Regions from separate parts of the Clostridium sp. JS66 genome, predicted to be linked through region 3. Evidence: riboswitches for the same ligand, from Rfam matches in the RefSeq annotation. Region 3 holds a riboswitch; each other region holds the start of a gene.
What was found. Region 3 has a riboswitch for thiamine pyrophosphate ahead of thiT (energy-coupled thiamine transporter ThiT). Riboswitches for the same ligand answer to the same signal wherever they lie in the genome.
Positions count from the first base shown of each region.

Region 1: it holds a riboswitch for thiamine pyrophosphate, as region 3 does, so the genes downstream of both, tenA (thiaminase II) here and thiT (energy-coupled thiamine transporter ThiT) in region 3, are expected to answer to the same signal.
Region 2: it holds a riboswitch for thiamine pyrophosphate, as region 3 does, so the genes downstream of both, thiD (bifunctional hydroxymethylpyrimidine kinase/phosphomethylpyrimidine kinase) here and thiT (energy-coupled thiamine transporter ThiT) in region 3, are expected to answer to the same signal.

Region 1 is NZ_CP131467.1:4,592,097-4,603,023, forward strand. Features, by position in the region: gene Q6H37_RS21270 (AI-2E family transporter) at 1-1,155, opposite strand, end outside; gene Q6H37_RS21275 (methyl-accepting chemotaxis protein) at 1,245-2,945, opposite strand; TPP riboswitch at 3,251-3,361, shown strand; gene tenA (thiaminase II) at 3,479-4,138, shown strand; gene Q6H37_RS21285 (ABC transporter ATP-binding protein) at 4,145-4,897, shown strand; gene Q6H37_RS21290 (ABC transporter permease) at 4,894-5,637, shown strand; gene Q6H37_RS21295 (ABC transporter substrate-binding protein) at 5,634-6,650, shown strand; gene Q6H37_RS21300 (M20 family metallopeptidase) at 6,870-8,045, shown strand; gene Q6H37_RS21305 (ATP-dependent metallopeptidase FtsH/Yme1/Tma family protein) at 8,459-10,246, shown strand; gene Q6H37_RS21310 (4Fe-4S binding protein) at 10,325-10,927, opposite strand, start outside.
Region 2 is NZ_CP131467.1:698,432-709,358, reverse strand. Features, by position in the region: gene Q6H37_RS03150 (HAD-IC family P-type ATPase) at 1-1,651, opposite strand, end outside; gene Q6H37_RS03145 (glycosyltransferase) at 1,797-3,587, opposite strand; gene thiE (thiamine phosphate synthase) at 3,994-4,608, opposite strand; gene thiM (hydroxyethylthiazole kinase) at 4,599-5,411, opposite strand; gene thiD (bifunctional hydroxymethylpyrimidine kinase/phosphomethylpyrimidine kinase) at 5,542-6,345, opposite strand; TPP riboswitch at 6,452-6,553, opposite strand; gene rodA (rod shape-determining protein RodA) at 6,613-7,725, opposite strand; gene Q6H37_RS03120 (methyl-accepting chemotaxis protein) at 7,923-9,626, opposite strand; gene addA (helicase-exonuclease AddAB subunit AddA) at 9,665-10,927, opposite strand, start outside.
Region 3 is NZ_CP131467.1:110,868-121,794, reverse strand. Features, by position in the region: gene Q6H37_RS00615 (N-acetylmuramoyl-L-alanine amidase) at 1-382, opposite strand, end outside; gene Q6H37_RS00610 (MBL fold metallo-hydrolase) at 586-1,218, shown strand; gene nrdG (anaerobic ribonucleoside-triphosphate reductase activating protein) at 1,238-1,753, opposite strand; gene nrdD (anaerobic ribonucleoside-triphosphate reductase) at 1,828-3,930, opposite strand; gene Q6H37_RS00595 (hypothetical protein) at 4,175-4,351, shown strand; TPP riboswitch at 4,395-4,499, shown strand; gene thiT (energy-coupled thiamine transporter ThiT) at 4,579-5,211, shown strand; gene Q6H37_RS00585 (Mrp/NBP35 family ATP-binding protein) at 5,243-6,091, opposite strand; gene Q6H37_RS00580 (hypothetical protein) at 6,154-6,999, opposite strand; gene Q6H37_RS00575 (hypothetical protein) at 7,262-7,849, opposite strand; gene Q6H37_RS00570 (hypothetical protein) at 7,948-9,384, opposite strand; gene rsmA (16S rRNA (adenine(1518)-N(6)/adenine(1519)-N(6))-dimethyltransferase RsmA) at 9,474-10,301, opposite strand; gene rnmV (ribonuclease M5) at 10,312-10,854, opposite strand.

The DNA.
Region 1 (10,927 bases), 1.8 Mb from region 3:
TTGCCTCATATGATAAGCATACCACTTACTAATTAATCTTTTCAAAGAAGCCGCTGCTGGTACAGCTATAAGCATTCCTATAAGCCCACCTACATTTCCACCTACAAGAATTGCAACCATGGTAAATACCGGATGAAGTCCAACACTATCCCCTACTATTTTAGGTGCTAATAAATTATTGTCCACTTGTTGGACTACAAGCATTCCAATAATCGCCCATAATGCTGTAATAGGCTCTCCACTTAATAATGCCATAATTACTGCTAAAACAGTTCCAACAACAGGTCCAATATATGGTATCATATTACAAATACCTGCAATAATTCCTATCATTAATGCATAGTCTATTTTAATAAAATACAATACTATAGCTGATAGAACTCCTACAATACCAGCTTCCAATAGCTGTCCTCTTATATATCTATAAAATGTATCATCTACAATATTTAATATTTCTTTTAATTTATTGCCTACCTTACTTTTTCCAAATATAAGATCAAAAATCTTATTCCATAAATCCATAAAATATTCAAAATCCTGTATTAGATAGATACTCAACACCACGGCTATAAAAAATGAAGCTATATTTCCACCTATGGACACAACAGAATTTGTTATTGAACCTATACTGGCAGAAAAATATGACTGTATAGAACTTACTATTTCAGCAATTTTATCATTTAAATTACCTGGTATTGATATATTTAAACTTGCTAGTTTTTCATTTATAGAAGTAACAGACAATGTAGAATTCTTTAAATAATCAGTAAGAAACATTCCCATATTGGATATAGTCACATTACTAGAAACTTTTCCTCCAACCATAATATATATTCCACTAATAACAGCTACAAAAATCCCTGTTACTAACGCATATATTACTAAAATTCCAATTGCTCTTCTACTAGATGGTTTTTTCAATATTTTTTTCTTTTCTAAAAAATTTTCAACACTTTTTACACCTGGTTTCAACAGGTACACAATTACTAATGCAATAAAAAATGGTTTTAAAACACCAATAATTTTATTTAATGTGTTATTGAGTAAGGATAATATACCTCCTACATTATTAAAAAACATTATAACCGCATAAACAAAAATCACTGTTGCCGCGGCATATACACAATATTGTAATAACTTTTTATCTATTTTCATCTTCGCCTCTCTACTTTAATCAAGTTATTTTTTATTTTTTCTATATAATTACTTTGCAATAATAATGGACTTTACGCAATTATTAAAGTTTAAATCTTAAATTTTGAAATTTGTTCTTTTAATTTTTCAGAACTATTTTTGGATTTCTTTGTCAACTGAAAAATATCATTGGATTTTAAAGTTACGTCCATTACTTTTTGTGCAATGTCAGTAGTTGCATTAACTCCTTCACCTGATAATTTGGCCATTCCATCAATAGATTTTAATACATCTTTTATCCTAATCAATAATTCTTCTGAAGTAGAATTAAAATTTTTAATAAGCTTATCCACAAATTTTGCATCTTCGCTATACTTGTCCGCAACATCAAGCAATGTTTTATAGTCATTTTGCACATCATTAGATACAAAATCAAGTAACTTATTTGAACTACTTGAAAGCTCATTAACTGATGCTGTAACTTTTCCTGTAACACTTTGTATCTGCATAACTGTATTCTTTGACTGCTCTGCAAGCTTTCTAATTTCCTCAGCTACTATTGAAAACCCTCTTCCTGCCTCTCCTGCACCAGCAGCTTCTATAGCTGCATTTAATGCAAGCATATTGGTTTGAGAAGTTATTTGTATTATAGATTCGGATAAAACATTTATTTGATCTACAATTTTTGAATTTTCAATAGCTTTTTCAAGTTCTTCCTTTGTTTTGAAGAAAATATCAGAAGCCTTTCTCTGTGCATCATTTACACTTTCTTTTGTATAAACTGCCCTTTTACTAATCTCCAAAACTTCATTTACAGCATTTTGAGAATTCTTTGCTATAGATTCTACTGATTTTTCAATCTCTTGCGCAGTAGTATTCATTTCTTGTGATGATGCTGCCGTTTGCTCCATACCTGCAGATAACTCCTCTGTATCTTCTGACACAGCTTCTATATTTGAATTCAATCCATCAACCTTTACAGAAACATCATCAACTACATGTTTAATATTTTCTGATTCCTCCATTACATTTTCTATCATTTTCTTGAAAGTTTCTGTAGTGTTGTTTAAATGCTGTGCAATTTCTTTAGTTTCATCATTTGAATTTATCTCACAAGTACTTTTCAAGTCACCATTTGAAATATTTTGTAGAAATTCTTGTATTTTATTAATGTTTTTAGATATGCGTTTTACCATAATAGTGGCAAGAACAATACCTAAAGCTATAGCACCTAAAGATACTAATACAATTATTATCATAATATTTCTTACCTTGGAAACTATATTTTCCTTTTCCACTCCAACAAAGAAAGCACCTACAACTTTGCCACTGGAATCTTTAATTGGTGTATATCTTGTTTGATATACACTTCCTACTACAACTGCCTCACCCTCATATGCTTTTCCTTGTTTTAAAACTACATCAGCAACTTTGTCAGACATTTTAGTTCCTACAGCTCTTTTTCCATCCATCATAACATTAGTTGAAACCCTTGTATCATTTAAAAATATAGTACATATAGAATTAGTATCAGTTTTTATATTATCTACCAGTTCAGTATCTTCATTTAATATCTTTTTACCTTTAAGAAGGTTCTCCCCTTCTATTTTCCAATCCCCTTGATATTTTTCATTTAAAATTCTATAACCGCTATTGTTACTAATTTTAAGCTGATTGGTTACATTTTCTTCAACAATGCCATTAATTTTATAATATACAATAGATAAAATTGCCGAAGCTAAGAATAGTAACATTAAAGTAATAACGGAAATTATCTTTCCTTTAAACTTAAACTTTATTATTCTGTTCATAATTATGCCCCCCATTTACTATTTTACATATTAAACATGAGTTTCTATTGTCTATATTCGTCATAAAGATATAAAATCCTTTGTAAATTTTCTAAAACTTGCAATTAACTTAAAAATTTGCAGTATCTATTGCAATATTTTTTAATTATACTAGCTATAATTAATCAATAACTATTTTGGAAATTATTCAGTTAATTGATATTATTGACATAAATGTTAATAAATATTTAGTTAACATACTTTAACTCTATTGACGACATTAGTATATTGTAGTAACATAAACTTGTAAATACAAAATTAAATAATAGAAATCCCAGGGGGGCTGGTGTTACCAGCTGAGAGTAAAAATATTAATTTTTAGACCCTATAACCTGATCTGGATAATACCAGCGTAGGAAGAGGCTTTATATAATTAAGGATTATAGGTACAAACCTCTTGTTGGTTTGTACCTTTTTAATTTTAAGCAATAAATTACATTGCATTTCAAATAAAATACAAGTTCAACAAAACTTAATAATGAGGAGGATTTAAAATGAAATTTTCAGATACCCTATACAAAAGCGTTAAAGACATTTGGGATTCTTATTACATACATCCATTTGTTAGGGGAATAGGTGAAGGAACTCTAGATAAAGATAAATTTAAATTTTATATGATACAAGATTATATTTACCTATTAGATTACGCTAAAGTTTATGCTTTAGGTGTAGTTAAAGCTGAAACAGAAGAAGTAATGCAGGGTTTTTCCAGCACAGTAAATAGTATATTAAATGGTGAAATGAATATTCACCGCTCTTATATGGAGGAATTAGGAATTACATCAGAAGAAGTTAAAAACACTAAAGCATCACTTGCCAATACTTCATATACACATTACATGCTTGCTGTTTCTCAAGCAGGCTCTTTGGGAGATGTTGCTGTTTCATTGTTATCCTGCGCATGGAGTTACTTAAAAATTGCTACAAATTTAAGTAAAATTAATGGTTCTTTAGACCATGAATTTTATGGCAAATGGATAAAGGGTTATATCTCAGAAAATTATAAGGAAGAAGTACAATGGCTTTTAGATTTAGTAGATAACCTTGGAAACTACTTGTCAAAGAAAGAATTAGATAGGTTAACAGAAATATTTATAAACTGTAGTAAATATGAACTCATGTTTTGGGACATGGCCTATAACAAGGAGATGTAATTTTTTATGTTAAAATTCTGCAATATTAATTTCAAATATGAAAATGATGCAGCTCCTCTTATAGCGAACTTGAGCTTCAAAGTACATAGAGGAGATTTTATAAGTATAATAGGCCCAAGCGGATGCGGAAAAAGTACTATATTCAGGCTTGTTTGTGGTTTAGAGCATGGATATTCTGGAAACATTTTCATAAATGACAATGATATTAATAATTTAAAAGGTTATATAGGCTATATGCCTCAAAAGGATTTATTAATTCCCTGGAGAAACATTTTAGAAAATGCTTCACTTCCACTTGAAATACGTGAAAATAACCCCAAACGAGCTAAGAAGGAAGCAGAAAAATTTTTAGAAACCTTTGGTCTTGGAAGTTATAAATATAAATATCCAAAGGACTTATCAGGTGGAATGAAACAAAGAGTTTCATTTATAAGAACTTTGCTTACCGGTTCTGAAATTATGCTTTTGGATGAGCCTTTCAGTGCTTTAGATGCTATAACTAAAATATCAATGCAAGAATGGCTGCTAACTCAATGGTCTTCGTTTAAGAAAACCATATTATTTATAACTCATGATGTTGAGGAAGCTTTATTTCTATCAAGTAAAATATTAGTGGTTTCCCAAAAACCTATAACTCAGCTAAAGGAAGTAGTAGTTCCTCTCAGTTATCCAAGAGATAGGCACATGTTAAGCAGACCAGAAATATTGGACATAAAAGAAAAACTTATAAATGAATTGAAACAGAGGATTGAACTATGAAAAAATACACATCATCAATAATTGTAGGAATTTCATTTTTTTTAATTTGGGAAACTATAGCACGAAAAATAGATGCAGCGTATATATTGCCATCCCCAAGCAAAATTTTACAAAGAACTTGGGAACTAAGGGATCCTTTATTTACAGTACATCTTCCTGCTACACTATGGGTTACTTTTTTAGGACTTGTTATATCCTTGATTTTCGGAGTATTCTTGGCCATACTCATGAGTTTAAATGAAAAAATCCAAAATGCAATATACCCTCTTGTGGTGGTAACTCAAACTGTACCAATTACAGCTTTGGCTCCTATATTTGTACTTTGGTTTGGCTACAGCATATGGAGCAAGGTATTGGCAACCATACTTATGACTTTTTTTCCTATTACAATTAATGTATATGATGGACTTAGGTCCACTAAGAGAGAAATGGAAGAATTATTAATTACTTATGGAGCTACCAAAAAAGATATATTTATTAAGTTAAAATTGCCTTCAGCATTACCATATTTTTTTTCAGCACTAAAAATATCTGTACCACTTAGCGTAATAGGTGCTGCCATTAGTGAATGGCTTGGAGCTCAATCAGGTCTTGGATACTTTAGTAAAAGAATGATGACTCAACTAGATGGTGCAGGAGTCTTTGCACCTATAGTAATTTTATCTCTTATCGCAGTAATATTTGTTTTTATAATAGATATTTTAGAAAATAAACTAATAAAATGGAGGAATGAAGTGTGAAAAAATTTAAGTATTTAGCTTTATTATTAGTACTAATATGTTTAATAGGTACAGGCTGCTCTGCTGGCACTCAAAGCAGTAAAAAGGATTCTGATAAGTTAGAGGATGTTGATGTAGTATTGGATTGGTATCCAAATGCAATACACAGTTTCATATATGCAGCTATAGAAAATGGATATTATAAAGAACAGGGATTAAATGTTCATATTAAATTTCCATCCAATGCAACAGATCCGTTGACGCTTACCGCTGCCAACAAAGCAACTATAGGAATCTATTATCAACCTGATATAATAATGTCCAGAGCTAATGAAAACATTCCTATAAAATCCGTTGGGGCCATAGTTCATACACCTTTAAATGTGGTTATTGCTTTAAAAGAAAAAAACATAAACTCTCCAAAGGATCTAGCTGGAAAAACTATTGGTTTTTCAGGAAATCCTTTAAATGTAGAATATGTTAAAACTATGATCAAAGCTGATGGAGGAGATCCAAGTTCAATAAAAACTATAGATGTAGGTTTTGAGCTGCTTTCTTCTATGACAACTAAAAAGGTTGATGCCACAACTGGTGGACTTATAAATCATGAAGTCCCTGTTTTAAAGCATGAAGGACATCAACTAAATTATTTTGACCCATCAAAATATGGAGTTCCTAATTATTATGAAGAAATTTTTGTAGCTAGTGACAAAACAATAAAAGAAAAACCTGAAACTCTAAAAAAATTTATGAAAGCTTCACAAAAAGGATTTGAATTTATGAAGCAAAATCCAGACAAAGCATTAAAAATTTTAATGAATAATCAACAAAAGGAAAACTTTCCTCTTGTAGAGGCAGTTGAAAAGGAAAGTATGAGCACACTACTTCCAAAAATGGATTCAAAAGAAGAACCATTTTTAACTCAAAATAAGAAGGTTTGGGAAGATCACATAAATTGGTTATATCAAAAAGGTCTTATAAAACAGAAACCAAAGGCTGAAGATTGTTTTGTAAATATTAACGACTTAAAATAAATATTAAAGAAAGAGATGTTTAAAATGTACATTTATTCATTTTAGCATCTCTTTCTTTTGTTATTTCAATTTAATTCAACACATTATTTTATTTTCAAAACATTAAAATATAAATTTTAAAAATTATTATTTGTAAATATTAATTTTTTCAACTATAATTTAATATTAATTTCAATATTTATTTTCAACACATATAAAATGTACAGGGAGGAATTTAAAATGGCACTACAACAAAGAAGGAAGGCTTTTGAATTTATAGACCTTCATAAAGATGAAATGTTATGTTTACTGAAAGAACTTGTAAATACAGAAAGTGACACTCGAAATAAAGATTCAGTAGATAACTTGGCTCAAAAATTGAAAGAAATACTTTCTAGAATTGGAATGAATACAAGAATAGTTGAATATAAAAACTCTGGGAATTCCATCGTTGCAGAATCAGGATCAAACAAATGTAAAAAAGGAGTTATCCTTTCTGGTCATATGGATACAGTTTTTAAAAAAGGCACCCTAGAAAATATGCCTTTTAAAATAGAAAATGATAAAATTTATGGACCAGGAGTTCTAGATATGAAGGGTGGTATTATAATTGCTATTTATGTTATTAAGGCTCTAAATTCCATTGGATATAATGAACGTCCTATAAAAGTTATAATTTCAGGTGACGAAGAAACTGGTCATTGCAATTCTAAATGCAATGAATTATTTATCAATGAATCAAAAGGATTTGGAGCTGCCTTCAATTTTGAAACTGGATTTCTTGACAATGGAGTAATCGTAGGACGAAAAGGCGTTGCTGAATTTAGTTTAGAAATAGAAGGTATTTCTGCACATGCAGGTAATTCACCTGAAAAAGGAAGAAGTGCAATTCAAGAAATGGCATATAAAATAATAGACATACAAAATTTAAATAATTTTAAAAATGGTACCACCTTTAATGTTGGAACCATCACTGGCGGTACTGTACCAAATGCTATTCCTGACTATGCCAAAATTGAAATAGATGTCAGATATACAAAAGTAAGTGAAAAGTCAAGTATTGAAAATACTCTACAAAGCATTGCATCAAAAACATATATAGAAGGTACAAAAAGCAAACTTAAAGTAAAAAGTTATATGCCTCCTATGGAAACCACCGATGATGTTATGAAATTATTTGAATTTGCCAAAAAAACTTCTTCAGAAATTGGTCTTGGAGATATATACTCTAAAACAACAGGTGGTGGTTCTGACGCATCCTACATAGTTACTGCTGGTGTTCCAACACTATGCGCCATAGGAGTTAAGGGTGAGTGGAATCATACTCCTAGAGAATATGCCACCGTAGAATCTTTATTTGAAAGAGCAAAACTTGTAATTGCATGCATACTAAATCTAGATGAGCATTTAAAATAATCTCATAAAATACTAAAAGCTATGAATTAAGTATTAAAAGAATATGAATAGAAACAAGTAATTTTAGAAATTTACTGTTTATTTTATAAATATTCTTTTAAACCATATTCATAGCTTTTTATATTTAAATTGAATTATTCACTTCATTAAATTCCATTTATTATAATTTTTCAACTTTAACTATAGTATTTTGAATGTAATTATGCTTATTCTTGTATAAAAGTGAAAAATGCAAATTTTAAGAATTGACTTTTTTAATAATATTGTTTAAAATATTATTATTTTAATAAATACATCAGTATTTTTTTAATAAATTGTTAAAAAAACATACTAAAATTTAATTTTTGATTATATAAACTTTTATTCAAGTAACAATTGTTATTGAAAATAATTTTAGAAAGGGGATATTATTAATGAAACGTGAAAATTTACAACAGTACGTTGCTATACTAATTTTTATAATACCATTGATGGTTGGTGTCTATTTACTTGCTTCAAAATCTAGCCCCGATTATAAAAACAACTTAAGACAATTGCAAAGTACTATGGCATTCAATTATACAGATGCCGATGTAGGTATAAACTCATTTAAAACTTTAGTAGAAACCGGGAAAATACAAACTGTTTATTATAATGAAAGTGACTTTATCCTTATAGCAGAAGATAAAACTAAAAAAACCTTCACTTTTGAAAATCCTAAAAATCCTGAATTTAGGCAGTACCTAATGGAACATAAAGTGAAAATTGTTGAATCTTCTAACTCCTACTCTAAAATATTGAGCTCCATTGCTTTTGCTATAGTATTACTATTTATTGTTAGATTACTTACAAACTTTTATAGTAAAAAAACTCTTTCTGCTGACTTGCACAGGGATTCTGTAGAATTTGAAGAATCAAAGGACGTTAAAATAAGATTTAGCGATGTAGCTGGTAGTGAAGAAGCCAAGGAAAATATGCAAGATATAATTGAATTCTTAAAGGACCCTAAAAAATTCGAAGATTTTGGTGCTAAAATTCCTAAAGGTATAATTCTTTATGGTCCTCCTGGAACCGGAAAAACTCTTTTAGCCAAGGCTTTAGCAGGTGAAACAGGCTCTGAATTCATACCAACCAGTGGTTCATATTTTATAGAAAAATACGTAGGAGTGGGTGCTTCAAGAGTAAGAAAACTATTTAATAAAGCTAGAAAAAATTCTCCTGCAATAATATTTATAGATGAAATAGATGCAATTGGAGGAAAAAGAGGATCAGGCAAAGATACAAGTGAAGATGCAAAAACCTTGAATCAATTATTAGTAGAAATGGACGGATTTAATGATAAGGAAAATGTCATAGTTGTTGCCGCAACTAATAGACTTGATATGCTGGACGATGCACTGCTTCGTGCAGGAAGATTTGATAGACATGTAATGGTTGGTCTTCCAGATTTAAATGCAAGATATAAAATATTAAAGGTTCATTCAAAAAATAAACCCTTATCTCCTTCTGTGGATTTATTTCAAATAGCTAAGCAGACAGTTTACATGAGTGGGGCAGATTTAGCAAACGTAATAAATGAAGCATCTATATATGCTATTAAAGAAAACTGTAGTGAAATAACTTTAAATCACATAGACAAAGCTATGAATAAAATAATAGCTGGAGATGAAAAAAAAGACAGGTCCAATATATCAGATGCTGAAAAAAGAATAACTGCATACCATGAAGCCGGACATGCTTTAATAGCTAAATTATTAAATAAATCAAGTGTGCCTAAAGTATCTATAATTCCTACTACAAAGGGAGCTGCTGGATACACTATAATAAATCCAAATGAAAAAATGTTTCAGACAAAAAAGGAAATTTTGAATAAAGTAAGTGAATTATTAGGTGGAAGAGCTTCTGAAGAAATAATATTTGGTAAAGAAAACATAACAGGTGGTGCTGCTAATGATTTACAAAGAGCAACTAAAATGGTAGTAACCTTAATAGCCAAATATGGAATGAGTGAAAAGCTGGGTCTTGTTTGTTTAGATGATAAAGAAATATCCTTAGGAAATGAACTGATATTGAGGGAAACAAAACAAATTTTAGACAAAATCTACAACTCAACTTTAAATTATATAATTGATAATAAGAATAAGCTTCAGCTAATTGCCGAAAAACTTCTAGAAAATGAAATTATAGATGAACATGATCTTGAAGTACTAATAGCAAGTTAAATCTTTACTAACATAAAAAGGAGATGTCTAAAGCACATAAATACATGTATTTCAGATGTCTCCTCCTCCATTTTATAACTAAAGTTTATTTAGCAATTGAGCTTTTAAATTTTGTATTCCTATTCTATCTATCATGTCGCCAAATCTCTCGCCGCTATTACCATTTTCAGCATAATAATCCATAACCTTTTGTGTTACTTCTTCTATTTCATCTAATGCAAATACAGCTTGAAGCTTGTCCCCAATTTTATATTTTCTACCAAACTTACCACCTAAAAATACTGCTACTCCTTCTTTTTTAGTTTCCATAGCCTCAAAATGACAAGCACTGATACATTTACCACAGCCTAAGCATTTTTCTTCATTAAATTTTGTTTTATCATCTACTTTATCCAAGGCACCAGCTTTACATACATTTACACAGGCTCCACAAGCTTTACATTTACTCTCTTCAAATTTAGGGAGTCTTTGTCCCATAAATCCAAGGTCATTTAATTGTGTTTTAGCACAATTATTTGGACATCCTACTATACCTATTTTAAATTTAGCTGGTAAATCATGTGCAAAATATTTTTTATGCAACTGGGCACATAATTTTTGTGTATCTATTAATCCATGAGTACATACTGTACCCTTGCATGAAACAATAGGTCTTACTTTTTTTCCAGTGCCGCCAGCTCT
Region 2 (10,927 bases), 590 kb from region 3:
TATCTTCAGTAATTATAATAGGTTTGATATTCAAAAAATCACTTTTTTCAATTGCTTCTATAGCATCTTCTCTTATAGTGTTTTCAAAACCAAACAATCCCGAAAAAACCAAATGACTTTCTATATTTTCATTTAAGCTAGGCTCATAAATAAAGTTTCTATACGCTGTAGCAATAACTGACAAACACTCGTTAGACATCTCTATATCTGCCTGTTTTATCTTTTCTATATCTTCATCTGTTATTTCTACTTCTAGACCATCTTTCATAATATAAGTACATCTAGCTAATATAGAGTCTACTGCTCCTTTAACGTTAGCTCTGCAATTCTCATCTACAACATTTAAAGTTGTCATCATTCTTCTTTCGGTATCAAAGGATATTTGCTTAATTCTTTTATGTGTTCTTTCTAAATCTCTTTTATCTATTCCATTTTCTCTTGCAAACTTTACTAAAGCAATTTCCATTAAATCATCCTTGGGATTTTGTAACTTACCTGCAATACTTTTGGTATCGTTGCATAATAAACCTATATTAGTCATTCTATATAGGTTTACATCCTTATCTTCAGATATTCCCTGTCTCAATTCTGCTCCCAATGCATCAATCAAAACTTCATCAGAATATATTTTTGCTACTTTCATCTTATTAGTAGAAAAAGCACCTATTTTATCTGTACATATAACTGAAACTTGGGCCAATTTTTCTATGACGGATAAATTTTTAAACACTATAGATTGTTTTTTAGCTACTCTAAGTAAAATTGCAGACACAATAGACACAATTACTATCATTGTTTGTGGTGTAGAATTTAATATCATAGTTGAAGAAAATTTAAGTAAGTATTTTATATTTTCTTTTTGCAAAAAATCGATGCACAGAATTGCCACTAAAGGTGTTACTATAAACAAAGCAAATAAATTTAATATACCATTAAGTCGTTCGTTAAAGGATTTACCATCTTCCTTTTCTCCTAAAAATAATTTTATTATATTAGATATTTGAGTATTCATACCAGTAGATATTACTATACCTGTACCACTTCCATCTACAACATAAGATGATTTAAATAGTATATTTTTCATATCTGATAATTTTAATTCTTTATCTATTATTTTTGTTTCATATTTTTCTGCTATGAAACTTTTTCCTGTAACAGCACTCTCATTTGTCTTTAATTCATCGCTTTCAATAACTCTTAAATCTGCTTGTACAACTTCACCTTTACCTATTATTACAATATCTCCAACTACTAGCTGCTCTGCAGGTACTTTTAAAGTTCTTCCTTCTCTAACAACTCTAGCATTTCCTATATTTAATCTTTGTAGTGTTTTTAAATTTTTTCCTTGATTATATTCACTTAACACAACAAATAAAAAATTAATTATAATTATAAAAAATCCTATAGATGCAGAAATATATTGATGTAAATAAACAAACACTATAGAAACTAGGATTAACATTATCATCCAAAAATTTTTAATTTGATTTTTAATTAGCTTTCCTATCTTAGGCGGACTAGGCACTTTTATTTTATTACTACCATATTTATCTCTATGAGGTTTTACTTGTTCCTCATCTAATCCTGAATATATGTTGCTTCCAAAATTTTTAACAACTTCGCTCCAAGGCTTGTCATACCATTCAATCATAAGTTTTCACCTTTCTATAAATTAAGTAAGTTTTATCCATATTATGCCCTCATTTTAATAGTCGTTTCATAGGTAAAAGACTTTAATACATATTAAATATAAAAGCATAATGCAAATATAGAATCATTGGCATTAATCTTATCTATCAAACACTATCAATTTTAAGAATGTCTAAAGCTTCTCTATCTATTACACCAAATAATTTTATAGAATTTATTATCTCCTTTTTAGCCATATCTATATATCCGTGTTTATTATACAACTTTCCGAGCTGTAATAATACTGACTTATCACTTATTAGATTTAATAAATTCAAAGATTTCTGAAATTTGTCCAATTCCTTGTTTATAAGCATAATTTCACAAATTTCAAATATAGTTGAGGTATAACCTGTTTCATTTTCATCTTCAGATAAGATAGATGTTGGTTTATCCCTAACAAGGTTAAAAAATTGCCTATATACTTCAAATACCTTTTTATTATGCTCTAATAACTTATTTGCATCAAATCCACTTATTACCTTTAATGCTAGTTCATATTTATTCATAATAACATAACAAATAATCTTATACATCATAACTTGAAAATAATATAGATTATCCTGAAATATATTTTTTGTATATTCAATACATTCATCAAGCTTTGATGATCTTATAAAACATTTTATTTTGAAAAATTTAAGTTTCTCTGAAATATCTATTTCCATTTCACATTTATTTATATATTCTAATGCTATTTCATAATATCCTTCCATATAAAATAAGTCTGCAATTATAGGATATTCCCTTGGAAAATCAATAAAAAAACTTTCTATAATTTTCTTAAATTCATCTAGTGGTATCTGCTTTTCTTTTAATATATGAGCAATATTGTATAGTGGTACTAAATAATCAGGTTCTAATTTTATTGTTTGAATACAATAATCATATGCTGTATCATAATCTTTGAGTTTCATGTATATTTGTGCTAATTCATAAGAGGCTCTAAATCCGTCTGTTCCATAAATATATCTAAATCTCAAAGGTGTTGCTCCCATTTCTATACATTTTTCAAAAGCCTTTATTGCTAAAGTAGGTTTATCTTGTATCACTAGTATTAACCCTTTAAAATAATATAAATCTGTAAATTGCAAATAGTACTTAAGTCCAGTCTCTATAAATTCAAGAGCTTTATTATAATACCCTAAATTATAGTTACTCATAACTATTCTTTCAATTAACTTTGGAGCAAAACCTGCAGTTTCATCAAATTCCTCATATGCTTTGTAATAACTTTCCAAGGCTTTTTCCTCATTGCTTATTGAAAAATACTCATTTCCTAAATTAAAATAATTAAGTTTATTTTGTGGATTCTTTTTTATTTCTTCATCTAAAATAGTAATATTTCTTTTACTTTTATTTTTACTTGTTAGAGTATCATCCAAATATCCATAATGATATATTTTTATGGACTCCTCTTTTCGTTTAATAGAATGATCCTTATTTATTAATTGATTGTGTATAACCCCTTCATAACAATATCCATAATTGTTTTTAAAAAGTCTTGGATTTAAATTTACAGTTAAATTGTTAATTGATTGAATCCCCAAATAGCACATTATCTCAAACAAATAAACTGTAGTCTCATCAAGATTTGTAATTAGCCTTTTAAATTTTTCTTTATCTTCTTTACAAAATTCATCATCTACATCCATAATGAGAATCCAATCTTTTGTTGCATATTTAAGTGACTCATTCCTTGCAGCACTAAAATCATTGCTCCACTGAAAATAATAAGTCTTTGCTCCATAACTTTTTGCTATTTCTACTGTATTATGAATATAACCTATATAAACTATTATCATTTCATCTACTATATCTTTAACACTTTCAAGACACCTCAGAAGATTTTCATTTTCATCTTTTATAATCATGCATAAACTAATTTCGTATGCCATTTTATTCATCACCTCATTATGTTTCTCACTTAGTATTAATGATTTGATTTAGTTGCAATACATTATTCAGCATTGTTAATTTAATGTATATTATGAATTAGAATTAAAAATTGTGTACTCCAAAATGTCACTCCTTCTTTATCAATTATCTGTATACTTGAAATGTTTTTTTATTACCATCAGACAAATTATTTTCATCAACATTATTAACAATCTTGAAATTTAATAATTCATTATGAACTGCTCTACTATAATATCCAAAGTTATTTTTAAAAAGACATGATTTAAATTTAAAATTTTTTCATATATATAAGTAGATATATATTTTATTTATTTTTTATATTAACTAATATATAAAAATAACGCAGTAAAAAATATTTTTTTAACTGCGCTATTTATTCCATATTTATTTAATATTTAAATTTTTAGACGCTTGTCTGATATCATCTTTTCCAAGTATAGCTGATATTACAGAAATTCCATTAACTCCTGTGGATAAAACTTCTTTAAAATTCGTTTCATTTACCCCACCAATAGCTACTGAAGGTATTTTTACACTATTACATACTTCTTTAAGCCCTTCAATACCAATAGGAGTTTTTATATCTTTTTTAGTACCAGTATAAAATACAGTTCCTATGCCTAAATAATCTGCTCCATCTCTTTCAGCCTCTACAGCTTCTTTTACATTTCCTGCTGAAATACCTATAATTTTTTCTTCACCTAATATTTTTCTTGCAATTTTTATATGCATATCACTTTGTCCTAAATGTACTCCTTCTGCATCTATAGCTTGGGCTATATCTAGCCTATCATTTATTATTATAGGAACTTTATAGTGCTTTGTAACTTCTTTTACTTCTAAAGCTACATTATAAAATTCTCTAGTTGAAATATTTTTTTCTCTCACTTGAACTAAAGTAACTCCTCCTAAAATTGCTTCTTCAACAACTTTTTTTAAATCTCTACCTTTTAAAAAACTTCTGTCTGTTATAAGATATAAACCATAATCTATTTCCATATAATTTTTCCTTCTTCCTTCAATTTTTCTTCTGATAAGCAATAAATGTGATCCATAAGTTTAACTTTAAAAGATCCTGGGAATTTAGCTTCTTCATAAGCTCCTTCTCCTGCTATATTCATTGAAAGTACAGCCGTTACAGCAGCTATAAATTTATCTTCATAGATTCCAGCAGTGCCACCACAAAGCGCTCCCAGCATACATCCTGATCCAGTCACTTTCGTAAACATCTCTGTACCATTTTGAATAATTGCACTTCTTTTTCCATCTGTAATAAAATCTTCTTTTCCTGTAGCTGCAATTACACAATTATATTTATTTGCAAGACTAATACATGCTTCTAATGCTCCTTCAGAGCCTTCAAGAGAATCTACTCCCCTTACCTTTGATGCCTCACCAGCTAAGAACTTTATTTCTCCAATATTGCCTTTTATAATATCCACACGTCCTACTTCAAATATTCTATTTATTACAGAAAGTTTTCTTGGTATAGCTCCACAAGCCACAGGATCTAGTACTACAGGTATATTATTTTGTTTTGCAGATATACTTGCAAGTACTGCTGCTGCTTCTTGTTCTTTTGTTAAAGTTCCAACATTTATATATAGTGCTGAGGATAACTTTACAAAATCAAAAACTTCATCATAAGCTTCACACATAGCTGGGGAAGCACCAAAAGATAAAAGTATATTTGCACAATCATTTATTGTTACATAATTTGTTATACAGTGCACCAATGGAACCTTTTTTCTAAGCTTTGCTAAACTTTCAGCCACTTTATCCATCATGTTTAAATCATTCATTTTTAATTCCCCCACATTTTTAATATTTTTAATAACTCAATTGTCCTCTGAAAAAAAGTTGTGTCGCAATATTTTTAAACTGCGAAAATTAAGTTGTTTATAATTATCATAGTTAAAATCACTTATTCTTTTATTCAAAATCTACATCTGCCTTTTTATAAAGTTCAATAAAATGTCCTACTGGTCCTACTCCATGTCCTATAGAAAAAGAGTTTTCTATAGCCTTGGTTATATATTCTTTAGAAAGTGTCACTGATTGTTTTACACTATATCCCTTAGCTAAATAAGAAGCTATTGCTGAGGATAATGTACATCCTGTTCCATGTGTATTTTTAGTGTTGATTCTATGCCCTGCTAAATTTATAAATCCATCATCACATAGCAGTATATCATTGGCATCATTACATCTGTGACCACCTTTTATCAAAACATTTTTAACACCAAATTCTTTTATTTTCGCTGCTGCATTTTTCATATCATCTGCATTTTCTATTTTCATATTTGTTAATACTTCTGCTTCTGGAATATTAGGAGTTACTAAATCTGATATTGATACAAGTTCCTTTATAGCTTCTTGTGCTTCAGGCTTTAAAAGAAAATATCCACTTTTAGAAACCATAACTGGATCTAATACTATATTTTTTGCTTTAAATTTCAACAGTAATTTTTTTATCACTCCTATGGTTTTACTATTAGAAACCATTCCAATCTTTACACTATCTACATCTATGTCAGTAAATATAGATGTTATTTGTGCCGCTATCATTTCATCCGTAACATCCATTACATCTTGTACCCCTACAGTATTTTGTGCTGTTATAGCTGCGATAACACTCATACCATAAACACCTAATGCACTCATAGTCTTTAAATCTGCTTGAATTCCTGCCCCTCCACAGCTATCTGATCCTGCAATAGTTAGGACTTTTTTCACTTTAATCACTCCTTATATGGCTGTGTGGATGATAAACATACTCTAATTTAAGTAAAACAAAAAGTGTATCGCAGAAAAGCAATACACTTGAAAATATATTATTTTATATCATAAAATATCTGCTTCCCTACGCCAGTTTTACCTAGATCAGGTTCAAAGGGTTAGAGAAAACTCTCTTCTCAGCCTTACAGCACCCCCACAACGAATTTATTAAATTTTTACTTAATTACAATTATATTGTACATATATTTATAAATATTTGCAACCTTAAAAATTAATTTTTCTTCTTCTCATATACACATTTAAAACTAATCCTAATGATATAAAATTAGTTAAAATAGAACTTCCTCCATAACTCATAAAAGGTAGAGTAATTCCTGCTATTGGCATAATACCTATTGTCATACCTATATTTTGAAATATAGAAAATATAAAGGATGCTGCTGTTCCCACACATATAAGTCTTCCAAAAATATCTTTAGATTCCTTAGCTGCATTAATCATTCTATACAACAATATACCAAAAAAAATCAGCAGAATAACAGCTCCAATCAATCCCCATTCTTCTCCTACCACCGCAAATATAAAATCAGTATGAACCTCAGGTATATAACCTCCTGACACTTGTACACCTTTTAAATATCCACTGCCAAACAACCTTCCAGATCCTATACCTATAATTGATTGCATTAATTGAAATGCTGTATCCTGTTGATACAATTCTGGATTTAAAAATGAAATTATTCTGTCTTTCTGATAACTTTTCATTAAACCACTAAACCATATAAATACACTTATTGGAATCATGGACAAAAATCCATATATTATAACTTTTAAATTTAAGTTACTTATAAAAAATATAGCTAATGTTATAAAAAAACATATTAAAGCCATACCTAAATTAGGTTGTACTATAATTAAAATCATTGGTATAGCAGCATATGCACAAAGGGTTAAAAAGTTTTTTATATTATTAATGTTACCTTCCATATCATCTAATTTTTTAGCAAGCATTAATATTAGACCTATTTTTACAAATTCACCAGGTTCTATGGCTCTATTTCCTATTCTTATCCAAGAAGCAGCACCTTTAACAGCTCTACTTGTTATATCATTAAATAACAATAGCGCTACTCCACTCCAGTATATAAATCCGCAATATGAACCTATTGTTTTATAATCAAAATTTAGCAGTATATATACAACTATAACTCCAACAATTAACCAAATAGATTGCAATTCAAAATAGCTGAATCCACACTTATTGTGTGTTGCACTAAAAATATTAGCTATACCAAAACATACAATAAGTATAGCTGCGAATAACATTATATAATCCAAATCCTTTAAAAACTTTCTGCTTAATAAAATCTTTCTCATTCTTTACTTTCCTCCACAACAAATCCAAAAACTAATTGACACATCTACTCATCATTATGTAATAATTACATCCTTACATCAATGAATAATTTTCAATAAATTACATATATTGTGGTAAAAAATAAGAATATATTGAAAATAAAGGATTAACTTTTTCTGAACAATTAATTAATAAAAATGACACATATGGTATAATCCTATTTTTCTATAATCAAATCTGCCATAATAACTCCATCAATTTCTCCAAACTTATTTTTAAATGGTACTGCTATGGCAATGCAATAATTAAAGGATACATTAGATATATATGGTTCAGTATAATATTCATTCCCTTTCATTGCCTCTTTAAAATAAGGCCTAAATGAATAGTTATTATTTTCATATGATATAGGCTTACTAGCAGATTTCATAATACCTTTCTCATCCATCACACCTATATATTCAAATTCTTTATATAAATTTTCTTTTTCCTTTAATAACTGTGAAGCCCCATCTATTGGCAAAGATTTAGAATTTATTTCTTCAGTTATACTTTTCAGTTTTAAGAATCCAGACTTAATAGATTTTTTTTCATTTTCTCCTATTTCTATGTTATTTATAAAATCTTTAAGCCTTAAATCTACACTATCTGCTGCATCATTCATATTTCTTATTAACTCAGAAAGGCTCTCCATTGATGCTGATTGTTCCTGTGCTGACGCAGAAACTTCCTGTGTAAATGCTACTGATTCTTCGTTAGCTGAAATGATATCATTTATTAGTTCATTAACCTTATCGGACATTAATGATGTTTGGCTAGCTAACTTATGTATTTCATTAATAGCATCATAAGTTGAACTAGTTGACCCTTTGATTTTTGAAAATGAATTCTTAGATTCATCTGCAAATCTTATATCCTTCTTTGTACTTTCTGCTTGCTCATTAGCTTCTTTAGTTATTTGAGCTATTTTTAAAGTTATGTTATCAATAATTTTTGTTATTTCCTCTGCAGAGCTTGAGGATTGTTCTGCTAATTCTTTAACTTCATCTGCTACTACAGCAAATCCTTTTCCATGCTCACCTGCTCTTGCTGCTTCAATAGATGCATTTAGAGCCAAAAGATTTGTTTGTTCACTTATTTCAGTTACCACTGTAGCAATATTTTTTATTGCATCAGCCTCACTTTGAAGTGTCTCAACATTGTTAGCAAGCTTTACACTCACATCCCCAGTCCCCTTAATTTTCACAATTATTTCATCAAAAACTTTAACACTTTCATTAATTACATTAATCATTTCCTTTGCAATATTTTCAGTATTTTGGGCATGCTCAGCTATAATTTCAGCATTACTTACCATTTGCTTTGCACTTTCTCCTGTGCTTTCTGCATTTCCAGATTGTACTGAAGCTGATTCACTAATCGCAATTATAGATTTAGTTATTTCATTTGATGATGATAAAGTTTGTTTTGTATTCTTATTTAGATTGCTAGACAAATCTCTAGTTTTTTGAGACATTTCTGCTATCTCACATAAAATTTTTCTAGTATTTCCTACCACAATATTTATACTATCTGCTAAAGTAGACATATATCCCTTTGATTTTAATTTTATAGCTAAATCTCCTTGTGATATCTTATTTAAATCATATTTTAATTTGTCAATTTTTATAAATATGCTATTTAAAAACATTGCAATTATAACTGATAATATTAATGCACATATTACCATGGAAATAAGAACTATAAGTGTACTTTTAGAATTAAACTGAGACATTATAGAACTTATTTCTCCACTATTACTTGATTTAGATAAAAGTATATTTCTAAGCATATTTTGTGAAATATAAGATATTATAAAACCAGTTATTAATAATATAGCTAGGAATAATGTTATAGACAATGATATTATTTTATTTTTCATTACTATTTTCCTCCTAATTTTATTAATTTGAATTTAAATTAAAGTTCCAATATCTTATCATTAAAAAATAAATATAAATATTTATTTTTTATACTTTTTCCTGTTAATCTTTCAAGCGCATTTTTATAGCACTGAATTTGAACTGAATATCTTTCTTTGATTTTATCTAAATCATCTACATAATCTGTTTTATAATCTAAAAGCACTAATTCATCATCTTCTTCAAAATAGCAATCTATTATTCCCTGCAAAAGTAATTTTTCTCCTTCATATACATCCTTTGGCAAATCTTTGTAAAGCTCAATGCTATCTAAACTTACAATAAAAGGAACTTCCCTCAAAACTTTTTTTGATTTTATCATTCTTTTTCCTAGAGTAGAGTTAAAAAAACTTAATACTTTATTTATGTTAATTGAATTAGCTTCTTCTCTAGTTATAAATTCTCTATTTACTAAGTCATTCACCTGGTTAGATATCTCTTCATAGTTAGAAACCTTTTTCAAATCTACATGCTGCATAACAGTATGTAGCACTGTCCCCTTCTCTGCTGCTGATAACTTTGTTGTTTTCTGAAGGAATGCAGGTTTATTTAATTTACTAGAATCAACTAAAAATGAACTGCCTTCGTCTGCTGATAGAAAATCGAATCTTCTCTTTATCTCTGATACAGAAAACTTTGATGGTATATTGCAGGACTCTTTGTATTTATACTGCCAATTGAGTCTTCTATTAACTTCCTCATAATATATGCTATTACCACCATTTAACGCTTCATCTTTTACTATTTTAATTATATCTTCTTTCTCATTTTCATCACACAGATCATTTTTAAAATCTTCCTTTTTCCAAAACTTAACACACCATTTAGACTTATCATCTACTAAAGGTTCAAAATTCTGCACACCACCAATATCTCTTATAACCTTTCCAGATGGGTGCTTAGCTACAGCTGGTACTATCCAATCTAAATAGTTTTTAGCATTTATCACCACATATTCAGGTATTTTTCCTTCTTCATACTTTATAGCTTCACACCATTTTTCTGAAGTTTTTTCTAGATCCTTAGCAGTACCTGTTATTATAAGTTTTTCTTTTGCTCTTGTAAGTGCTACATATAATATTCTCATTTCTTCAGATAGGGTTTCAACTTTTATTTTCTTTTTAAGTACCTGTTTAGCAATAGTTGGATAACTAATCCTTCTATCTATGTTTACATATTCTGGTCCTAACCCTAGTTCACTGTGAAAGAGTACACTTCTGTTCATATCCATTAAATTAAAATTTTTACCTGTTCCCGAAAG
Region 3 (10,927 bases):
TAGTTGAAAATTTCATTTCCTCAGCTTGTGTTAGTTTCTTACCTGACGAAGATTTTATATTATTTATAGCTAAACTATAATTTTTGCCATACTGATACTGTACCTTTGGTGAAACTATCACTGACTTATTATCACTACCTACAGTTAGACTTACAGGTACTGTTTGTCCACTTTCATCTTTTACTATAAAATTAGATTCACTTATAGTACTTTTATCTATCTCTTTATTAAATTTCACCGTCCATGACTTATTTATATCTACTCCGTTTCTTATTCCACTACTAACAGAATCATCTGCCTTTACATGTGTAAGTGTACCAAACATACATAAAACTAGGAAAAGGCTAAAAACTACAAGTATGCTTGATCTTTTGAATTTCAAAAAACCACCTCCAAATTTATATTAATACTATATTATTCGTATTTTTTTTATCATACATTACCATTATTATAATATAAAAAAGTCAGTTTTACACTTAAAAACTTTTTTTATAGTTAATTTTGGTGTATAAATATATATAGATAAAAAAAGCTATAATATAAATATACATATACAATAATATTTTTTAAGAGAGGTGTTATTTTATGATAATAACTTGGCTTGGTCACTCATCCTTCTTAATAGAAGATTCTCATGGAAGAAAAGTTTTAACAGATCCTTTTGATAAAAGTGTTGGATACAAATTATTTGAAGGAGATGTGGACTTGGTTACAGTAAGTCATCATCACTTTGATCATGACTACACTGAAAAAATAAAATATGATAATTTAATAGATAAATCAGGTTTTTTTAACTTATCTGATATTCCAATAACGGGTATTCCTTCTTATCATGATAAAGTTAAAGGTGCCAAAAGAGGTGAAAACGTAATTTTTATTTTAGATATAGATGGTTATAAAGTTTGTCATCTCGGCGACTTAGGATATGTTTTATCTCAAGAGGAGATTGAAAACTTAGGACACATAGATGTATTGCTTATACCTATAGGTGGTAATTACACTATAAACGGTAAAGAAGCATCTCAAGTAGCGAAAGCTATAAATAGTCCTATTATTATTCCTATGCACTATAAAACTCCTTTACTTTCTTTTGAACTAGAAGGTTTAGAAAACTTTCTAACTTATATGAAAAGCGGTGAGAAAGTAGGTAGTAACAAACTAGTCATAGAAGGTCCATTAGAAAATAAAAGTATTGTTAAGATTTTAAATTTTAATTAGAGATTATACATATCTCTAATTAAAATTCTAAGGTTATTATTTGTTTCATATTTAAAGTTTTTTTTACATCTATAATCCTCTGATTACTCGAACCCCTGTACTTCAAGTTATTACTTTTCTTATCTTCTTCAAACTTTCCATCAACTAACACATCTATATTATTTAATAGTTGTTCCCAGCCTTCATGTTCATTCCTATGTTCAAATATATATTCAAAAGTATATCCTGTATAACACCATATGTTTAAATTAGTTTCTTTTATTTTTTCAGCCATATATGCAAATTTACTTGCTTGTTCAAAAGGGTCTCCTCCTGAAAAGGTTATACCCTTCAACATAGGATTCTTTCTTATATCATCCAGCAGTTCATCCATATCCCTAAGTTCACCACCATCATAACAATGAGTACTTGGATTAAAACAGCCTCTGCAATTATGCTTACATCCTTGTGAAAACAATACACGTCTTAGACCAGGACCATTCACTAAGCTTTCATAAATTATTCCTGATAGTCTTATACTTTTATTTAAACTCATCTCAATCCCTCCAAGTCTGATTAGTTTAAAAGACAGAGATATAACCTCTCTGTCTTTACATTAATAAATATCATTTAATAAACATGCTTATTACTGCCTTGAGATAATCGATCTGATCTTTCTGCTACCTTTCCCGATCCAAACCTTTCATCTAAAGAAAGATATCCTGTTACTCTTGATATACCCTGTATATTATCACTTCCACATTTAGGACAACTCTCTTCATCATGAAGATATGTTCCACAACATCTACAATATCTTATATGAAAGTTAATGCCCATATAACTTATATTTGTATTATCATAAGCATAATTTAATATATCCATTATAGTTTCTGCTGCAGGATAGTCATCTAATTCTATATAGCTTATATGTCCAGCGTTACATAACTTATGATAAGGTGCCTCTATATCAATTTTATCTTTTATGGATATAGGAAACCCTACTGGTATATGATAAGAATTAGTATAGTAATCTTTATCAGTTACTCCCTTTATATTTCCAAATATTTTTTGGTCTTGAACTATAAACTTACCACTTAAACCTTCTGCTGGAGTAGCATAGCAACTCCAATTTAAATGAGTTTCTTCTATTAATTTATCCATGTAACTTCTAATATGGGAGACTACCTCTACCCCTAATTTTCTAGAATTTTCATCTTCACCATGATGTTTACCTGTTAAGGCTATTAAAGTTTCAGCTAATCCTATAAATCCCACAGACCATGTTCCTTGCTTTAATATTGGCTCTATAGAGTCATCAGGTCCTAAATTTTCAGATCCTTTCATAAGTCCTTGACCAGCTACAAAAGGTAAATCTTTAACTCTTAATCTCTTAAGTATGTTGTATCTATGCATTAGAGCTTCTTTTGCAAGTTCTAATTTGCCGTCCAAAAGTTTAAAAAACTTACTTATATCTTTTTTTGCTACAATTCCAAGTCTAGGCAAATTTATAGTAGTTGGAGCTATATTTCCTCTACCTTTTGTTCCTGGCTCTCCATTTACATTAGCACATACATAAGTTCTACATCCCATAGTAGCAGGAACTACACCTTGGTCATAATAAAATTTATTAAAATCTGCATCTAAATTCATAAAAGTAGGATTCATTCTTTTTGCAGCTACTCTGCAAGCTAACTTAAACAAGTAATAGTAAGGGTCTCCTGGTTCCTTATTTACACCTTTCTTTACCCTAAATATTATATTAGGAAAAATAGGCTGTTCTCCCATTCCTAAACCTTTTTCATATTCTGTTAAAAATACTTCGCAAACTAGTGCTGAATCATCACAATTAGGTATACCAATATTTATAGAACTGAAAGGCACTTGTGAACCAGCTCTTGAATGCATGGTGTTTAAATTATAAACAATCCCCTGCATTGACTGCTCTACAGCTCTTCTAAGCTTTTTTTCCACGAGGTTATTTACTTTTTCTTCATCTATGCCCAAACCTGTAAGTTCATTCCTTATTTCTTTTCTTGTAGGTTCTATAAACACTCCCATATCATTATCAAAATCTGGATGAGACTGTCCTCCAAACATATCATTTTGAGTTGACTGCAAAAGTATACATGAAAGTTCTGCTGCTGACTCTATTCTTCTAGGAGGTCTTATATTCCCATAACCTGTATTAAAACCTCTTGTTAGTATTTCTCTTGTAGGTATATGTAAACAGTTGGTAGTTAAATTATAACTATCTAAATCGTGATAGTATATGTCTCCATTTTCATGTGCCTTAGCTAAATATTTAGGCATAATAGATAAGTTGTGCCACTTATTTGATTCACTGGCTATCCTAAGCAGCTTTGAGCTAAAATTATTACCTACATTTGCATTATCCCTATCGGTTTCTACTCCTATTTTTTCAATAGCTTTCATTAAATCAGATTTTATTTCTCTAATTTTATTTCTTTCTTTTCTATAATTACAATAAGCTGTTCCAATTTCTCTGTAGTCATTTTCTAAAAGTGTTTTTTCAACAAAGTTTTGTATTTGTTCCACATTTATTTCATTAGCATCAAGTTCTTCTAATTGTTTTATAACTTTTTGCGTTAGTTCTATAAATTCACTTTCCTTTAAATCATAACCTATTTCTTCTGAAGAGCCCTTTATGGCATTAGTTATTTTTATAGAGTCAAACTCTACTTCTCTGCCATCTCTCTTCACAACATGTAGCATACAACATTCCTCCAAACTACAATATATTGTGTTAAGCACGTTGATATTATACTATGGGAAAATTTTTTAGGCAATTTTTTAATTAGGGTTAAGGCTATATTAAAACAATTTAGTTTTACTTACCTCTAAATTCTTTTGTTTTTTACTAAACATTATGATTTGATATTTAAATTTTATCAGATATTTTTTTATTTTATTGAATAATTAACTAGTAAATGCAAAAAATATCACAGAGGTGACTTCTATGATTGGAAAAATTATTGATATAAATTTTACAGATGCATTTGTAAATTTCGAAGATGGAACAACACTAGACATTGGAATTTCACATTTACCACCTAATTCCAAAATAGGCGATTCTGTAAATGTTAATCCTAATTCTATTAAAATGAAAAATGATAAACTCATAGATTTATTTTAATTCATTGAAATATTTGGAAATATGTATTATAATAATTTTATTAAGGTAGTGCTAGGGGTGCCTCTTTGAGGCTGAGAGATAAAATATTTTATTAACCCTTGTACCTGATCTGGATAATACCAGCGTAGGAAAGCGATAATACATGTAACTTTCTAATGTATAATCAATTTTATACATTCTTCTTATTTTCAGTATTCAGGTACCTCTTAGCACAAAGGAGGTATTTCATGTCACTTAGTAAAAATTTTTTAGAAATTGTTTCACACCCAACATCCTTATTTGCTCTTTTAGCTCTAATATTATTTATACTTTTCATTGCAAAAGTAAAAAATGTAAAATTTAATACTCATCTTATTACTCAAATAGGAATTGCTTTAGCTTTAGCAACAATACTTAAGATTTTTAGAATTTATCACCTTCCTCAAGGTGGAAGTGTAACATTAGGTAGTATGATTCCTATTATTTTAATGGCTTTGCTTTATGGTCCTGAAGTAGGATTTATTACAGGCTTTCTGTATGGCATAATAACGCTTATTCTAGATCCATATATTCTTCAGCCAGTTCAAGTTTTATTCGATTATCCTTTGCCATTTATGGCTTTAGGACTAGCTGGATACTTTAAGAATAATAAACTACTAGCTACCTTTGTCGCGGTGTTTGGGCGTTTCATATGTCACTTTATATCGGGCGTGGTGTTCTTCGGAAGTTTTGCTCCAAAAGGTATGTCACCTGCAGTGTACTCACTTATGTCAAATGGTATTTTCTTAAGTATAGAAGGTGCTATATGTTTAGTAATCATTGCAGCATTACCAATAAAACAGCTATCTGTAATGGCAACTAAAAAAATCCCTCAAAATTAAAAATAAGAAAGCTTTAAGCTTTCTTATTTTTTTACATTATCCTATTTTTTAAGTTATTTATTAATTCTTGATATTCATCTGATTTTGCTAAAAATTCTTCTACTGTCCCATTCTCCATACTTTCAACTAAATCTAAATTTATAGGCATTTCTGCAAGAAGTGGTACTCCTAAATGTTCAGCATGCTCTTGAGCAGATTTTTTACTAAATACATTTATTTTTTCTCCACACTTTTCACATTTAATATAGGACATATTTTCTACTACACCAATTACACTTATGCCCATTTTTTGAGCCATAATAATTACTTTTTTAACTATCATTGATACCATATCTTGAGGTGTAGAAACTACCACCAATCCTTCTAGTGGTAACTCCTGCATTATAGTTAATGCAATATCTCCTGTTCCTGGTGGCATATCTATAAGAAGATAGTCTAATTCATCCCATTCAGTATCTGTATACATTTGTTTTAATACTCCTGTAATCACTGGTCCTCTCCATATAACTGGTTGTTCTTCTTCCTCTGTTAAAAGATTTAAGGATATAACCTTAATTCCAGTTGAAGTTTCTACAGGTCTAAACTTTATTTCCTCACTGTCTCCTACCTGAAGCATGTCTGCTCTCTCATTATTTATACCAAAAAATCTAGGCATTGAAGGACCTGTTATATCACCATCTAGCACTCCAACTTTATGTCCTTCCTTACTTAACTTGGCTGCCAATATACCTGTAACAGTTGACTTACCAACTCCACCTTTTCCACTTATAACACCTATTATATGCTTTATCTTACCATATTTAGGCTCTAATTTATTATTACACCCTACTCCTGCACTATTGCAGTTTCCTTTGCTTGAACAACTATCACAATTACTCATTGCTGCTTCCTCCCTGTGATATAAAAATTTATTTATAAATTTTATAAACATGCTTAAACAAATTAAAATTTATCAGGTTTAGTATCTGTAATATTGAAATTCCAACTTGCATTCTTATATTCATCACTTATGTAGTATTTTTTTTCAGTTTTTGTTTTTTTATCCCACAAATTCACAATACCTTTATACATTGTAGATTTATATCCTTCAGTACTTATTGTTAACCATATATCGTAATTTTCCTTATCTTTATCTGCTACTGATACATTTTTAAACTTACCACTTAAATCACTATTAAAATCTTGCAAATCTGTAGATAATATAAATTTAGCAGAATTTATATCACTTTTTAAATTTATACCAACACTTTTATCTTTATTATCACCTTTTAAATATTGATCTAAAACATTAATTATAGATTTATAATAAACCTCTTTAAAATTCTTTGGTGGTTGTCTTATCTTCCAATAATTGTTTATTATATTACTATCTATTCTTTTAGATACAATATATGTTTTTCCATCACCATAAAAATTACCTGAATCCTTTTTATCTAAACCTGTAATATAATTAAATTTATGTACCTTATTATTTCCCTCATCCATTTCAAATGTATAATCAGGTTCCAATGAGGATTTTTGGCTTGCCTCTTTTGCAGTAGACAACACATCATATATTTCATTGATAACATTCTTATCTGTAACTGTAAATCTAAATCCTTGATCCCTTGTGTTTTGTATTACTATTTTCTCTATCTTACCTTGTTTTATGTACTCAAAATCATTATTTTTAAGTCCAACCTTAACCTTAAGATCGTTAATTTTGGTACATCCAGATGCAGTAAAACAAAATAATAAAACCATAAATATAATCATAATTTTACTATTCTTTATTTTTCTAATTCTCATTTCACACAATTCCCTCCTGAACCTTAAGAACTTATAGATAACTTTATTTTTAATTTACTTATATTATAAAGAACTATTCCAGATACCAAGGCAAATATACCTATAAATTGTGATGTAGAAAACATGCCTACATTTCCTCTCTACCATAATACAATAAAAAAAATACAAGTGCAAAACATATCCCAAAAATTTAAAAAATGTCAACAATATTATAGCATATAAAAAAACTGCGATGCAGTTTTTTTAATTCACAGTTTATTTATTATTCTTTATAATTAAAAGTCTGTACTATAGTTTTAAATATTGTTGGCATGCTTTCCTTAAAGTTATCTTCTGATACAAAAAAAGAAAATCTCATAAACTTATCCTTATTTTTTATAAAATATTCATATCCTTTATAATCCTTATTATTAGATGTAATTATAGTATACTCAACTAAATATCCATCTTTATTGTTTATTTTAATTGGTTTTATTTCGTAACTCTTATATAAATTTTGCTCACTAGATATTTTCTTACTTTCCTCTAGAAAAGCTTTTAAATCCGTATTTAAATTCCATACTTCCACAAATCCATGAATTTTTAAATCTTTAGTATTAAAATCATTATGATATATAATTTCATTGCCGGGAAATTTTTGTTCTTTAGTAGACCATTCTGCAGGCAATTTATAAGTAAATTTTTTATCTAATGCTTCATATTGTACTAAAGAATTTATATTATTCTGTATTAATGCAGTAAACTTAAGCCTTGCATCAAAATTCTTTTCTAAACTGAATAAAACAAGCATTAGACCAATTATAATTATAGTTACCCCTAACCTTTTCCTATTTATTATTATTACCTTCATCTTAATACCACCTTATATTTCAAATAAGAGTTTTTATTTAATTATATGAAAATAGTACTAGAAATATTAAATATTCCCAGTACTATACTTTCTCCATATTATTTCTTTACTGGTATCATGATAGTAGATGTTTTAAAATCATAGAACATAAGCCAGTAGCCTAGAGCCTCTTCTCTCTCATCATCAACATTTAAAGGCATCCATGTAACAAATCCAGATCTACCACCATATGGTTGATCCATCTTAGATTTAGTTCCTGCTATACCATATACAAGATATTTCATCTCTCCATCTTTATTAAGCTTATATCCTATTATATAATGCTTATGTTTTATTATATACTGGTAATAATTCATCATAGGATAATATATCATTGCGTACCTGCTATAATCAGACATATCGTACATAGATTTTGGTGAATTCACAGGTACCTTATACCACTTACATCTTTTTATTTCAGAACAAATTTCTCCCATGGATTCAAATCCTTGTACCAAATTTCTAAAAAATTCATTTTCATCCATTTGAGGATAATCTTCATTTCTTTTTGGATTTATGTTCACATCTTTTTTACTTTGTTTTCTTGCTGTGTATTCATGTTTTTCTATTCCATAGTTACCTTTTTCCATACCATATTTTTTATTCTCATTCTCTTGATTATTGATATTGTTTTTCTCACTTATATTAATTTTTTTATTTATATTCTCTTCTATTTTTGCATTGTCTTTTTTATTTACAATTGATCCTTCTTTTACATTATCCTTTTTAATTATGTCCACTTTTTCTTTTATATTATCTTGTTTATTTATCAATTCTTCCTTTTTATCATCTTTTTTTGTTACCTTTATTTCTTCTTTTACATTATCCTTTTTTGCTACATTTGCCTCTTCTTTTATAATATCCTTTTTTATAATATCCTTCTTCATATCATTTTCTTTATTTATATATTGTTCTTTTTTAGAATTATCTTCTTTAGGTATAATTTTAACATTTTCTATTTCTTTAGTTTTATTTTCTTCTTTTAATGATTCTATGTTTTCTTCATATTTGTCAAACATACTGTTAGGAGTATCCACTACTTTTTCTTCTTTTTCTTCCTCAACCTTTAAGTCAACCATAGCAAATGTCTTCCAATCAGGTATTTCAGTGCTTGCAAATCCACTCATAACAGGTATTATATTTGAATCTAAAAATTTAACTATAGCTGCACCAGAAATCTTATCCATGGATATACCCGTACCAGCTATATTATCTGCTAAATATTCATGACAAATATCTGCTCTGCCATAATCATCTATGTTTATCTGTGATATTTTTATTACCTTCCTTATATCCTTCTTATTACAAATTAAAAGCATATAATAAGGAGCACTTTCTTTTTTTAAGTTTTGTACATAATACGATATTTTGCACTTATCATTTTTCAGCTCCAATTTTGCGTACCCAGAAGCTACTTTGTCGGAAGATATTGAATACCCTTTTTCATCTTCTTGTAATATTATAAAATACCTACTATAACTCTTTTTTTGAGCCAACTTCCTATACCTCCATATATTTTATTCATTATAATATATGAAGTAAAATTAAAAAAGTGAACAACTAGTTGTATAATATTGTAAAAAGATTATTGTAATTCATATATACAATCTGATAATTTTGCAAATTCTTCTAGAGATAAAGTCTCTCCTCTTCTTTTAAGATCAATGTTTGCATCAATAAATGCCTTTTCTAAGCTTTCCTTTTTCATTCCCAAACTTTTAAGTCCATTCCAAAGAGTTTTTCTTCTCATATTAAAAGAACTTCTTACTATTTTAAAGAATAATTCTTTACTTTTAACTTTTACTTTAGGTTCTAAAAGTTTAGTTAATTTTATAACTATAGAATCTACTTTAGGTCTAGGCACAAATGAATCGCAGCTTACTTTTCTAACTATTTCTACATCACAATAATATTGTACAAGTATGGAAAGTGCTCCATATTCTTTTGTACTGGGTTTCGCAGCAATTCTTTCACCTACTTCTTTTTGAATCATTATAGTTAAAGATTCAAATCTATAATTTTCCTTCAACAATTTCGATATTATTGGCGTAGTAACATAATAAGGTAAATTAGCTACTACCTTAGTGCTTTTTTCTTCTCCTATAAGTTCATTAAAGTCTACCTTTAATGCATCTTTATGTACTAGTTCAAAATTATTAAATTCCTTAAGTTCTTCATTTAAAATAGGTATTAAATCAGAATCTAATTCAATAGCATAAACTTTTTTTGCTTTTTTTAAAAGTTCTTTTGTTAAAGTTCCAACTCCAGGACCTATTTCTATTACTAAATCATCTTTACTAACATTAGAATTATCAACTATATCCTGCAAAACAGAATTGTCTATTAAAAAATTCTGTCCTAAACTTTTTGAAAATTTAAATCCATATTTTTTTACTATATCCTTTGTAGACAAACTTTCCATATTATTTCTCCTTATTTATCTTTTTTATGGCCTGTATAAATTCTTCCCTGCTAATTCCATAATTATTAAGTCTCATTAAAAACTGAGCTGAGTTACAATAGCCTATTCCAAGTTCTTTCCCCAGAAGTTCTCTCTTTTCTTTTGATTTATTATTTCCTGTAAGTTCAAAAAAAATCATATCATTTATATCAAAGTTAGATACTTTTTCTTTTACTTCACATTTAGCATTCTCTAAAGCCCTTATTATTACTTCTGGTTCAGCATTTTCTACACCTATATCCCCATTCTTCGTTCCATCCTTTTGAGCTATGTACGCGTGTTTTATCCCCTTAACTCTTTTAGATATAATTCTTCTTATTTTTTCTCCTGCAAAATCAGGATCAGTAAAAACTATTACGCCTTGTCGTCTTTGTGCTTCTTTTATTCTTTCTATAACTTTAGCGTTAATACCAAATCCACCCACTGCTATAATTTCTGCATCTACAGCTCTTTTTACTGCAGTAATGTCATCTCTTCCCTCAACAACAATAACTTCTTTAATCATATGCTCTTATTGACCTAAAAATAAAAATACTAAGTCAACATCCTCCTTTTCTATTTTATTATATTCATTTAAT